Regions from separate parts of the Microbacterium sp. HA-8 genome, predicted to be linked through region 1. Evidence: predicted binding sites of a transcription regulator. Region 1 holds the regulator's gene; each other region holds the start of a gene.
The links. Region 1 encodes LexA, which represses DNA repair genes until DNA is damaged. Its sites were predicted from a motif close to TCGAACANNTGTTCGA; they were not measured.
Positions count from the first base shown of each region.

Region 1 (3,949 bases):
CTCTCGTGCCGTACGACCGCGGAGACCTCGTCTCGGCGGCGCACGACTCCGGCCTGATCCTGTCGGAGGCGCACGAAGAGGGCGGCACGGCGCTGCACGCGCACGTCTCGGAGCGTCTGGCGGCCGATCTCGCTCCGTTCCTGCGCTGAGCGCGGTCGTCGAGCCCGTCGAAGCGCCGGGTCAGCGCTCGAGCGGAAGCGTCGGAACGCCGGGCGTTTCGAAGTCGAAGACCTGTCCGAGGAAGCTGAGCTCGCTCTCGAGCGCGTGCACGATCGTCGCCGCCTGGCGGAAGCCGTGAGCCTCGTCCGGATATATCACAAGGGCGTGCGGGATGCCGCCGGCGGCCAGCGCATCGCGGAGCGCTTCGGCCTGCGCCGGTGGCACGACGCGGTCTTCCGCGCCCTGTAGCAGGAGGACCGGCGCGCTCAGGCCGTCCATGTGCGACAGCGGCGAGCGCTCGATGTAGATCTGCTCGGCCTCCGGCAGCGGCCCGACGAGGCCGTCCAGGTACCGCGCCTCGAAGTCGTGCGTGTCCGCGGCGAGGGCGCGGAGATCGCCCACGCCGTATCGGCTGATCCCGGCCGCGAACGCGTCGGAACCGGTGAGTGCTGCCAGCACCGTCCACCCGCCTGCCGACCCGCCCTTGATGGCCGTCCGCGCCCGATCGGCGAGGCCGGCGTCGGCCAGTCCCGAGGCCGCGGCCACGACATCCTGCACGTCGACGATGCCCCACTGCCCCTTCAGACGCTCCCGGTAGGCGCGGCCGTACCCGGTGGATCCGCCGTAGTTCACGTCGAGAACGCCGATGCCGCGACTGGTGAGATAGGCGACCGCGGGGCTCACTTCGCCCGCCACATGCGCAGTCGGGCCGCCGTGCACGGTGACGACGTACGGAGCCCGCTCGCCCTCGGGCGCGTGCGTCCCCGGGTTGGTGGGCGGGTAGTCGAACGCATGCACAGGACCGGACGGACCCGTGAAGGTCATCGCGCGGGCCCGCGGGTACCACGCTTCGTCACGCGGGAGTGCGCCCCCGCGGACAGCGCGGGTTGCGCCCGGGTCGTCGACATCCACGAGCCAGAGCCCCATCGGGGCGCTCGCACCCGCGCCCGTCACGAGCGCGCGGGCACCCCGCACGTCGCGTACGAGGATCTGCGCCGAGATCGGCACGTCCAGCACGCGCTCGCCCGTGCCGTCGGCCGCACGGATCGTGAGGGTGTCGCGTCCGTGGGTGCGCACCGCCAGGATGCGCCCGTCCGCGAGGGGGGCGTACCAGCGGGCGCCGAGGTTCCAGAGCGGCCCGCCGGTGTCGGCGTCACCCGAGGTGAGCTGCTGCTCGTCGCCCGGCTCGTCGCCGTCGGCGCGCCGCCGCTCGAGCTGCCAGCGCCCGCTCGCGTCGGAGGCGTAGAGCAGCGCGCCGCCGGACCACTCGGGCTGAAGCGCCGACACGCCGGGCCCACCGGCGATCGTCCTCGGTGCGTGCGTCGTCGTGGCGCCGAGGGGGACGATCTGCAGATCCGTGCGGTCCCACGGCATGTCGGGATGATCCCAGGCGACGTACGCGAGCAGCCGGCCATCCGGGCTCGGCGCGGGCGCCGCGTAGAAGCCGCGTCCGGCGGCGAGCACGTGGATGCCGGAGCCGTCGAGGGCGATGGAGACGATGTCGCGCAGCGGGGCGGCCGCGCCGTCGTCGTGGGTCTCACGCACGGCGAGCAGGCGATCTCCGCTGCAGACGAGATCGCCGAAGCGCGCTCCCGTGTCGGCGGGGGTGAGCGGCTCGGGCTCGGTGCCCGGCGCCATGCGCCAGACGCGCTGGTCGGAATGCTCCACGAACACGAGCGATCCCTCGTCGGTCACCGCCCAGGCGCCGCCCCCGTATTCGTGCACCCGGGAACGCACGCTCCAGGGCGCCGGAAGCAGGACCTCGGGCGCTGTGTCGCCGCCGCCGATGCCCACGCTGAGGATCGCGGTGCGGCCGCGTTCACCGGGCAGCGACTCGCTCCACCAGATGTCCTCGCCCACGAAGCGGGCACCGTCGATGCGCGGTGACGAGGCCGCCACCTCCGCAGCCTCGATCGGCGACGGCCAGGATCCGTAGGGCAGGGTCGGCATGGTCTCAGGCTACGCGGGGAGTGTTCGGCACAGTCGCCGTCGACCGGGACTCAGACAGCTCGAAGGACCGCCACGACTTTGCCGAGCACGGTGGCATGGTCGCCGAGGATCGGCTCGAAGGCGGAGTTGCGCGGCAGGAGCCAGGTGTGGCCGTCGCGGCGGCGGAAGGTCTTGACCGTCGCCTCGCTGTCGAGCATGGCGGCGACGATGTCGCCGTTCTCGGCGGTGCTCTGCGAGCGGATGACGACCCAGTCGCCGTCGCAGATGGCGGCGTCGAGCATGGAGTCACCCGACACCCGCAGCATGAACAGTTCGCCCTTGCCGACAAGCTGCCGAGGGAGCGGGAAGATCTCCTCGACCTGCTGATCGGCCGTGATCGGCACGCCGGCGGCGATCCGCCCCACGAGCGGCACGAGGGCGGCATCGCCCATCGGCGGAGCCGCGTCGGCGGGATTCTCGGCGGCGACGCCGGGCAGGTCGATCAGGACCTCGATGGCACGGGTCTTGCCGGAATCGCGCCGCAGATAGCCGGAGAGTTCGAGCTGGTTGAGCTGGTGGGTGACGCTGGAGAGCGAGCGCAGCCCGACGGCATCGCCGATCTCCCGCATGCTGGGCGGGTATCCGTGCGCCTGGACGGCGCGCTGGATGACCTCGAGGATCGCCATCTGCTTGTCGCTGAGGCTCTTGCGCCGGCGTGTGCGCGGCTTCGCCTCGGGGGCCGGCGCGGCTTCCGCTCCGCCGTCGGTGACCTCGTTCTCGAGTGCCATCGGACTCTCCTCCCGCCGTTGTCGGCTTCGAATGTCGGTGGCCCCTACTGGACTGTGTCCGCGCTCGTCGGAGCCGTTTGCAGGCTATCCGATCCGCGGGAGTCTTCGGCACATTTTTTCGAGCGTGTCGGGTGCATCGCGGTGACGAAGTTCGAAGAACAGCTTGACCTGAGGCGATATCGAAGATAACTTCGGAACGCACGTACGCATCCGGACCTCCCGGCCGAGGTCCGGATGCGGACGTCGGGACGGAGTCTTCGAATCCTCGTCCCCGCGCTCCCGGCACCACACACGGCACACGCCCCAGGAGGACACCATGACCGCCGCAACGATCACGACACCGAACACGCGCCTTCGTCTGACGACACGGGGCCGGCGCGTCCTCGCCGCCGTCGTCGCGATTCCGCTCGCGGCCGTGCTCTCGTTCGGTGTCATCAGCGGCGGCTCCGCTCTCGCCTCACGCGACGCGGGCGCCGAGGAGACGGCCTTCACCGCCGTCACCGTCCTGCCCGGCGATTCTCTCTGGTCGCTCGCTCAGCGCGTGGCACCCGGCGCCGACCCGCGCGACGTCGTCGACGCGATCTCGCGGCTCAACGCGCTCGACACCTCGACCCTGCGCGCTGGCCAGGTGCTCTCCCTCCCCGCGGAGTACGCATCCTGACCCGTCACGTACGCCTCCTGACTCGTCGGGGCGCGGCGGGTGCGCTCTACGATTGATCGGGTGACTGCATCCCTCGATGACCTTCCGCTCCGCGACGACCTGCGCGGGCAGCGGCCCTACGGAGCTCCTCAGGCTGCCGTTCCCATCGCGTTGAACGTCAACGAGAACACGCATCCGGTTCCGCAGGAGGTCGCCGACGACATCCTCGACGGCATCGCTGTCGCCCTGCGCGAGGTGAACCGGTACCCCGACCGCGAGTTCGTGACACTGCGCGAGGCTTTCGCGGACTACCTGGGTCACGGCCTCACCCGTGACCAGATGTGGGCTGCGAACGGCTCGAACGAGGTGCTGCAGCACATCCTGCAGGCTTTCGGAGGTCCGGGCCGCCGCGTGTTCGGCTTCGGCCCGACCT
Region 1 covers NZ_CP162025.1:1,561,796-1,565,744, forward strand. The annotation lists gene hflX (GTPase HflX) at 1-149, shown strand, start outside; gene AB2L57_RS07425 (prolyl oligopeptidase family serine peptidase) at 181-2,109, opposite strand; gene lexA (transcriptional repressor LexA) at 2,160-2,876, opposite strand; gene AB2L57_RS07435 (LysM peptidoglycan-binding domain-containing protein) at 3,193-3,537, shown strand; gene AB2L57_RS07440 (histidinol-phosphate transaminase) at 3,598-3,949, shown strand, end outside.

Region 2 (3,949 bases), 1.5 Mb from region 1:
GATGACGTCGTGACCCGCGGCGCGGAGCTCGCGCAGGACGACGGAGCCGAGTTTGCCGGATGAGCCGGTGAGTGCGATGCGCATGGCCCCAGGCTCGCACAGCCCGGGCGCGGCGGGGTCGTGCTGATCAGAAGGGCGGCGGAGGCGATGTGGTGAACCCGGTCGGGGTGGTCACCTGGACCGTGCCGTCGCGGCGCGACACGAACCGGAATCTCGTCTTGTGCCGGTGCGTGTGATCGGGCGGGCAGAGAGGACGCAGATTGAATGCGTCGGTGGTGCCGCCGCGTGCCCAGGCTCTGTCATGATCGAGATCCGCGTCGAGCGCAAGTCTTGAGCACCCGTCACGCGCGCACCGGCCGTGGGTGAGCACGAGCCAGTCGCGCTGGGCCTTGGTCGGCCGGTACGTGCGGCGATCCATGTCGAGGACGATGCCCCGCACGGGGTCGGTGATCACTCGGCGGAAGGCCTTGGCCTCGAAGAACAGCTGAGCCGCGGTGAGGGAGTCGATCGGGCCGTGTCCGACGAGCTGCGCCTGCTCCCGGGGGAGTGCCGCCGTCGTGTCGCCGGCGAGCAGCGTCACGGGAACCGTGACGAACACGGTGGTCTTGACGGCCGTGGCTGTGCCCTCACCGCGCAGCCATGCGCTGAAGAGATCTGCTCGCACCTGATCGCGTCGTCGGGTCTCGCCGCCGCCGTTGGCGATCGCCTTGGCCGTTGCGGTCAGGCGCCGACCCGCGGCGACCGCATCGACGGTGGGGATCAGGGCCGACACCCACGACATGCCGTTGTCGACGTGCTCGATGACCACGCGCCGGTCACGCATCGCGGCGGCGTGCCGGGCCTCGGCGCGCCGCGCGTCGAGGCGCTCGACGAGGCGGGCGAGTCTGGCGCGAAAAGAGGCGGGGGTGCAGGTCAGCACCCATTCGGATGCGGCGTCATCGAGTTCGCGTATCGCCGCGGCGGCGGCGCTGATCTCGGCGCGAGTCGCATCGGCGGCAGGCTGTAGTCGCAGGGCACCGGTCACCGCTGCGTCGACGAGGGAGAGGGCAGCGAAGCCGTCGGTCGCCCGCTGCCACAGCTCGGGCAGGAGCCGAGCCGCGTTGCGGGCCGTGCCCGCGAGCGCGCGCAGGGTGGTCTCGGAGAGCGCGAGGCGCAGCGACATGTCGAAGTAGGCGCCCCGCTCGGCCATCGCCTCGCCGGCGTCGCCGGGCAGGTCGGAGTACACGTAGGCGTGCCGTCTCGCGAGGTCGACGGCCTCGGCGATGCCTCGCGCGCGGCGGGCGTCGCGTCGGTTGATCTCGAACTGATCAACCTGCACATCATCGAACACATGATCGAGCAGTTGCTGCGGGGTGAGCGCGACGGAGGACTCGGAGGGGTGTACCTCGTCAATGTCCATAGGCCTCAGTATAGCACAAAAATTCGATTCCGATGTGGGCGGCCGACGCGCGCGCAGATCGCAAGACGCACGATCCGTCGATCGACCCGTTCCGCGGCGCGGCTACGCTGAACCCCAGCCCGGAGGAGGATCGGATGTCGCAGCCAGCCGTCCCACGCGCCGCCGGCGTCCGCGAGGTCGCCGCCCGCGCGGGCGTGTCGACGCAGACGGTGTCGCGTGTGCTCAACGGCCACCCCCACATCCGGCCCGAGACGCGGCGCAAGGTGCTCGATGCGATCGAGGCGCTGGACTACCGCGTCAACAACGCGGCGCGGGCGCTCGGTACGAGCGTGTCGCGCACGATCGGCATCCTCGCCTCGGATGCGAGCCTCTATGGTCCCTCGGTGGGCATCGCCGCGCTGGAGCGCGCGGCCCGCGACGCCGGGCGCTGGGTGAGCACCGCGTATGCCGACGCGGCGGATGAAGAATCCGTGCGCGCGGCGGCCGCACATCTGCGCGAGCAGGGTGTCGACGGCATCGCGGTGGTCGCCGCTCACACCGGATCGCTCGATGCGCTCGCCGCGGGCGGGAGTGCGGCGGTCGTCGCGTTGCACGGCGACGCCGCCGCTCAGCGGGCGGGTGCGGCGCTCGCCGCTCACCACCTCGCCGCCGCCGGCCACGAGCGGATCGCGCTGCTGGCAGGTCCCGACGACTGGGTCGAGGCGGCGGCGCGCGAGGCCGGGTTCGATGACGCTCTGGCCGCGCGCGGCCTGCGCCGCGCGGGACGCTGGTCGGGCGATTGGACGGCAGCCGCGGGCGCGGCCGTGGCGGTCGAGATCGCAGCCCTCGTGGGCAGGCCGGATGCTCCGACCGCGGTCTTCGCGTCGAACGACCAGATGGCGCTCGGCCTGGCGGCGGGCCTGACTCGCGCGGGTGTCGACGTGCCCGCACGGGTCAGCATCGTCGGGTTCGACGACAACCCCGACGCCGCGTTCTACGCCCCCGCCCTCACCACGGTGCGCCTCGACATCGAGGGCGAAGCAAGGCGCTGCATCGCGGCGCTCGTCGATCGGGCGGATGCTGTCGCTCCGGCATCCGCCCCCGTTCTCGTCGAACGCGACTCGGTCGCCGCCCCGGCGTCGCGGGTGAATGACACGTGACAAACCGGATCTGTTACCGGTAACATTCCGGTCATGAGCACCGCTGCGACGACGACGTCCACCCCCGAGCCCCTCGAGGTCGCGGTGGCGCGGACCCGCGAGGATGTGGCCCGTCTGCATGGTGAGTTGGTGCGGTATGGGCTGGTGGTGTGGACGGGTGGGAATGTGTCGGGTCGTGTGCCGGGTGCGGATCTGTTCGTGATCAAGCCGAGCGGGGTGTCGTATGACGATCTGGCGCCGGAGAACATGATCGTGTGCGATCTGGACGGGGTTGTGGTGCCGGGGACGCCGGGCAGTGAGCGGTCTCCGTCGAGTGATACGGCGGCGCATGCGTATGTGTATCGGAATATGCCGGGTGTGGGTGGTGTGGTGCACACGCATTCGACGTATGCGGTGGCGTGGGCGGCGCGGGGGGAATCGATTCCGTGTGTGATCACGGGGATGGCGGATGAGTTCGGGGGTCCGATTCCGGTGGGTCCGTTTGCGGTGATCGGGGATGACTCGATCGGTCGGGGGATCGTGGAGACCCTCACCGGTCACCGGAGCCGTGCGGTGTTGATGCGCAATCATGGGCCGTTCACGATCGGGGTGTCGGCGAAGGATGCGGTCAAGGCCGCGGTGATGTGTGAGGACGCGGCGCGCACGGTTCATATCGCGGCGCAGGCGGGTCCGCTGGTCCCGATCCCGCAGGAGAAGATCGACGCCCTCTACGGCCGGTACCAGAACGTCTACGGCCAGGCCACCGACGACCGCCGCGACGAGAGCGAGGACGCCCGATGAGCGCCGACGCGATCCGCGCCGGCCGCACGGCGCTCGGCATCGAGTTCGGATCGACCCGCATCAAGGCCTGCCTCGTCGACGCCGCCGACCCCGGCACCGTCCTCGCGGTCGGTTCACACGAGTGGGAGAACCGGTTCGAGGACAACACCTGGACCTACGCGCTCGAGGACGTCTGGTCGGGACTGCAGGATGCCGTCGCCGGTCTCCTCGCCGACGCGGAGCGTCGTCACGGGGAGCGCCCCACCACGTTCGGTGCCATCGGTGTCTCGGCCATGATGCATGGCTACCTGGCGTTCGGGGCCGACGAAGATCTGCTCGTCCCCTTCCGTACGTGGCGCAACACGTCCACGGGTCCCGCCGCCGCCGAGCTCACGGAACTGTTCGGCGTCAACATCCCGCTGCGGTGGTCGATCGCGCACCTGCACCAGGCGGTGCTTGGCGCCGAGCAGCATGTGCCCGGCATCCGCTTCGTCACGACCCTCGCGGGCTATGTGCACTGGCGTCTCACCGGGCACAGGGTGCTCGGGGTGGGGGATGCCTCCGGCATGTTCCCGATCGATCCCGCGACCGGCGGCTACGACGAGGCGATGCTCTCGGCATACGACCGGCTCGTGAGCGGCCGGCTTCCGGC
Region 2 covers NZ_CP162025.1:3,094,820-3,098,768, reverse strand. The annotation lists gene AB2L57_RS14730 (NAD(P)-dependent oxidoreductase) at 1-84, opposite strand, end outside; gene AB2L57_RS14725 (HNH endonuclease signature motif containing protein) at 128-1,399, opposite strand; gene AB2L57_RS14720 (LacI family DNA-binding transcriptional regulator) at 1,534-2,538, shown strand; gene AB2L57_RS14715 (L-ribulose-5-phosphate 4-epimerase) at 2,572-3,318, shown strand; gene AB2L57_RS14710 (xylulokinase) at 3,315-3,949, shown strand, end outside.
Region 2: the regulator LexA is predicted to act here: its motif matches at 1,411-1,426, upstream of AB2L57_RS14725 (HNH endonuclease signature motif containing protein).

Region 3 (3,949 bases), 1.4 Mb from region 1:
CTTGTCGATGTAGGCCCACAGCGCATCGACGGTCGCCGCGACCCCCGCGAGCTGGAACCGCGAGTTCTGAAAGTCGATCACCGGCTGCCCGAACGCCTCGCGCGAGCGCGTGTACTCCAGCGTCCACTCCAGTCCCGCCTCGGATGCCGCCGCCGCGGCCACCGCGATCGACAGTCGCTCGAGGGGCAGGTTCTTCATGAGCTGCACGAAGCCGTGCCCCTCCTCGCCTCCGATGAGGTTCTCGGCAGGGACGAACACGTCGGCGTACGACAGCTCGGCCGTGTCGTGGCCGGCGAACCCCATCTTGTGCAGCTTCTTGCCCTGATCGAATCCCTCCGCGCCGCGCTCGACGACGAGCAGGCTGAATGCCTGCGGCCCGTCGCCCTCGCCGGTCTTGACGACGGTGATCACGATGTCGGCGGTCGCGCCGCTCGAGATGAAGGTCTTCGCGCCGTTGACGACGTAGCCGCCCTCCACGGCGCGCGCCGTGGTCGTGATGCCCCGCAGGTTCGATCCGGTGCCCGGCTCCGTCATCGCGATCGCGCCGATGATCTCGCCGGAGGCGAGCCCCGGCAGCCAGCGGGCCTTCTGCTCGGGGGTGCCGAAGTGCACGAAGTACGGCACGACGAGATCGTCCTGGATGCCGAGCGCACCCGCGAGCGACCCCGCCCCGGCGCGGATGACCTCCTCCATCACGACGGCACGGAACCGATAGTCATCCAGCATCCCGCCCCCGCCGTACTCCTCGGGGACCGCCAGCCCCAGGATCCCCGCCTCGCCCGCACGGCGCAGCGTCTCACGGTCGACCTCCCCCTCGGCATCCCAGCGCTCGCGCTGCGCGTTGGTCACGTAGCGCGAGATGAAGTCGCGCACCATGTCACGGAATGCGTCGTGGTCCTCGTCGTACAGGTCCCGCTCCATGGAACCCTCCTCTTCTCCTCGTCGAGATCACCGGCGATGTCGTGACGCTCGGTGCGGCGCTCCGATTCTAGGCCGGGTCACGGCATCCGGTCTCGTCTCGAATGACACCGGATGCCGCCGCCCGCGGCCATGGGTTCAGTCGAGGTAGGCGGGGGCTGCGGGAAGGCCGAAGAACTCCTCGAGCGTGTGGAAGCCTCCGGCATGGTACGCCGCGGCGAGCTCGGGACCGATGTAGCGCAGGTGCCAGGCCTCGGGGTCGTATCCGGTGATGGGGGTGTACCCCTGCTCGTATCGGACGATCCAGCCGAATTGCCAGCCGTTCTCGACCACCCAGGCCGACAGCGCCGATCCGCCGAACTGCTCGGACGAGCCGCAACCCGGGTCGCACGCGAAGACGTCGACGGCGAGCGCCGTCTGGTGCTCGCTGTAGCCCGGTCGGGCGGCAAGGCGCTCGCCCGCCTCGCGACCCAATTCGGCGACACGCTGGGAGTGGATGCGCTGCTGGATCGAGTAGCCCCGGTATCCGTTCTGCACGCCCAGCTGACCGACCCCGGCGGCGGACGCGGCGGACGCCATCTCGCCGAGCGTGGGGGCGATGTCGGTGCGGGCCGCGGCATTGGCCCCGTTGGTCGTGCCGGGCGGGGCGATCCAGTCGTATGGCGCGTAGTCGATGGGCTCGATCGGCAGCGTCTTGTTGACCACGAACCACACGTGCGAGGCGTCGCGCAGGTTCACGCACGGTGCCGCGCCGCCGATGACCGCCTGACGGAACCCCTCACCCCCGCCCGCAGCCGCGATCACCGCGGCGTCGTCGCCGGCCGCGAGGGCCTGCTGCACCTCGGGTCGGTCGCAGAGCGCCACCACCGCCGCCGGTTCGCCCGTGAACTGCGGAGCCGGGATCGAGGTGGCCCAGGGCGGCGGCGCGGTCGCAGAAGCAGAGGGGGATGCTGCGGCCCCGTCGCCGGCAGCACGACCGATACCACCACCCACGACGGCAGCCACACCGACGCCCGTCACGAGCAGCAGAACCAGCATCCCGGCGAGGATGAGCGCCGTGCGCGCACGCTCCCCGCGGCGGCGCAGAACCCGCGCATCGGCGCGCGAAACCGGGCCGGTGTCGGGTGCGGTCATGCCCTTCATTGTGCCCGAGCATGTCGAGTCGCGACGCGGCCAGGGATGTATGGTCGATGCAGCCTTCCAATGGGATTGCATCTGTGTCGCATCTGTGTTCGAATGATCAGATGAGGTGGCGTGGGCAACAGATCGGCGAGGTCGACACCAATGCGCTGCCCGGGCTCGAACGCATCGACGGCCTGGTCCGGTCGGTGACGACTCCCGAGTTCGCGGGCATCACCTTCCACGAGGTGGTCTCGCGCTCGGCGCTCAACCACGTGCCCGGCGCCTCGGCGATGCCGTTCGCGTGGACGATCAACCCCTACAGGGGCTGCACCCATGCGTGTGCCTACTGTTTCGCCCGCGGCACGCACGAGTATCTCGACCTCGACGGCGGGCACGACTTCGACTCGCAGATCATCGTCAAGACGAACGTCGCCGAGGTGCTGCGGCGAGAACTCGCCGCAACATCCTGGCAGCACGAGCACGTCGCCCTGGGCACCAACACCGACCCGTACCAGCGGGCCGAGGGGCGATACAGACTCATGCCCGAGATCATCAGCACACTCGCCGCGTCCGGCACGCCCTTCTCGATCCTCACGAAGGGCACACTCATCCGCCGCGACCTGCCGCTGCTGCACGCGGCTGCCGAAGAGGTTCCGGTCGATCTGTCCTTCTCGATCGCCGTCTTCGACGACGCCCTGCAACGCTCGATCGAACCAGGCACGCCGACCGCCGCGGCCCGACTCGACGCCGTCCGCGCTGCCGCCGACGCGGGTTTTGCCGTCACGGTCTTCCTCATGCCCGTGCTTCCGCACCTGGCCGACTCGGTGCCCGCGCTCGACGACGCCCTCGGGCGCATCAAGGCCGCGGGGGCCCGGCGGGTGATCTACGGGGCGCTGCACCTGCGACCGGGGGTCAAGCCCTGGTTCATGCAATGGCTCGAGCGACAGCATCCCGAACTCGTGTCGTCGTATCTGGGTCTGTATCCCGGTCAGAGCGCCGTCGCGCCGAAGGGCTACCGCACGTGGCTCGCCAAACGCGTGCGGCCGTTGCTGCGCGTGCACGGGCTCGACGGCAGTGACGAAGACGAGCTGCCGATGCGCGCGTCGCGGCCCGGGCCGGTGCGCACCACCGGGCCTGCTTCGACGACCGCGGCGCCCGCGCTGTTCTGACAGCGCGCTCGACTGACGCCATCGGCGGCGCCGTCGGCGCCCGCCCGCACCCCGACGGCGCCCGGTCAGCCGCGCCCGGATGGCGGCGGCCGGACGGCCCCGGCCCCGGCCCCGGCCCCGGCCCCGGCCCCGGCCCCGCGCCCGCACTTCTGCGGACGCCGAACCTACATTTTTGCAGCGAACCACCACACGTCGGATGGTGGCTCGCTGCAAAAATGTAGGTTCGGGGTTCGGGGCCCGGGCCGCGAATGCGAAAGGCGCCCCGGGCGAACCCGGGACGCCCTCGCGCGTGCGAACTACGCGGTGAGCTCGGCCAGTGTCGGGGCCGAGCCGGCGAGCTCGGCGATCACGTCGTCACCGGGGGCGGCATCCTCGAACGGAGCGACGATCTCGGCGCGATCGAGCATCTCGGTCATCTTGCGGCGACGCTGACGCGTGATGAGCGTGACGACTCGGCCCGTCGCGCCCGCACGGCCTGTGCGACCCGAACGATGCAGGTAGGTCTTGTACTCGTCGGGCGCGTCGGCCTGCACGACCAGGTCGATGTCATCGACGTGGATGCCGCGCGCAGCGACATCCGTCGCCACCAGCACGTTGACCCGGCCCGAGGTGAGACGCTCGAGGTTGCGCGTACGGCGCGCCTGATTGAGATCACCGTGCAGCGACACGGCCGGAATGCCGGCGTCATCGAACTGCTCCGCCAGCATCTCGGCATACGCGCGGGTGCGGGCGAAGACGAG
Region 3 covers NZ_CP162025.1:151,746-155,694, reverse strand. The annotation lists gene AB2L57_RS00755 (acyl-CoA dehydrogenase family protein) at 1-921, opposite strand, end outside; gene AB2L57_RS00750 (M15 family metallopeptidase) at 1,057-2,052, opposite strand; gene AB2L57_RS00745 (Rv2578c family radical SAM protein) at 2,163-3,209, shown strand; gene AB2L57_RS00740 (DEAD/DEAH box helicase) at 3,506-3,949, opposite strand, start outside.
Region 3: the regulator LexA is predicted to act here: its motif matches at 2,139-2,154, upstream of AB2L57_RS00745 (Rv2578c family radical SAM protein).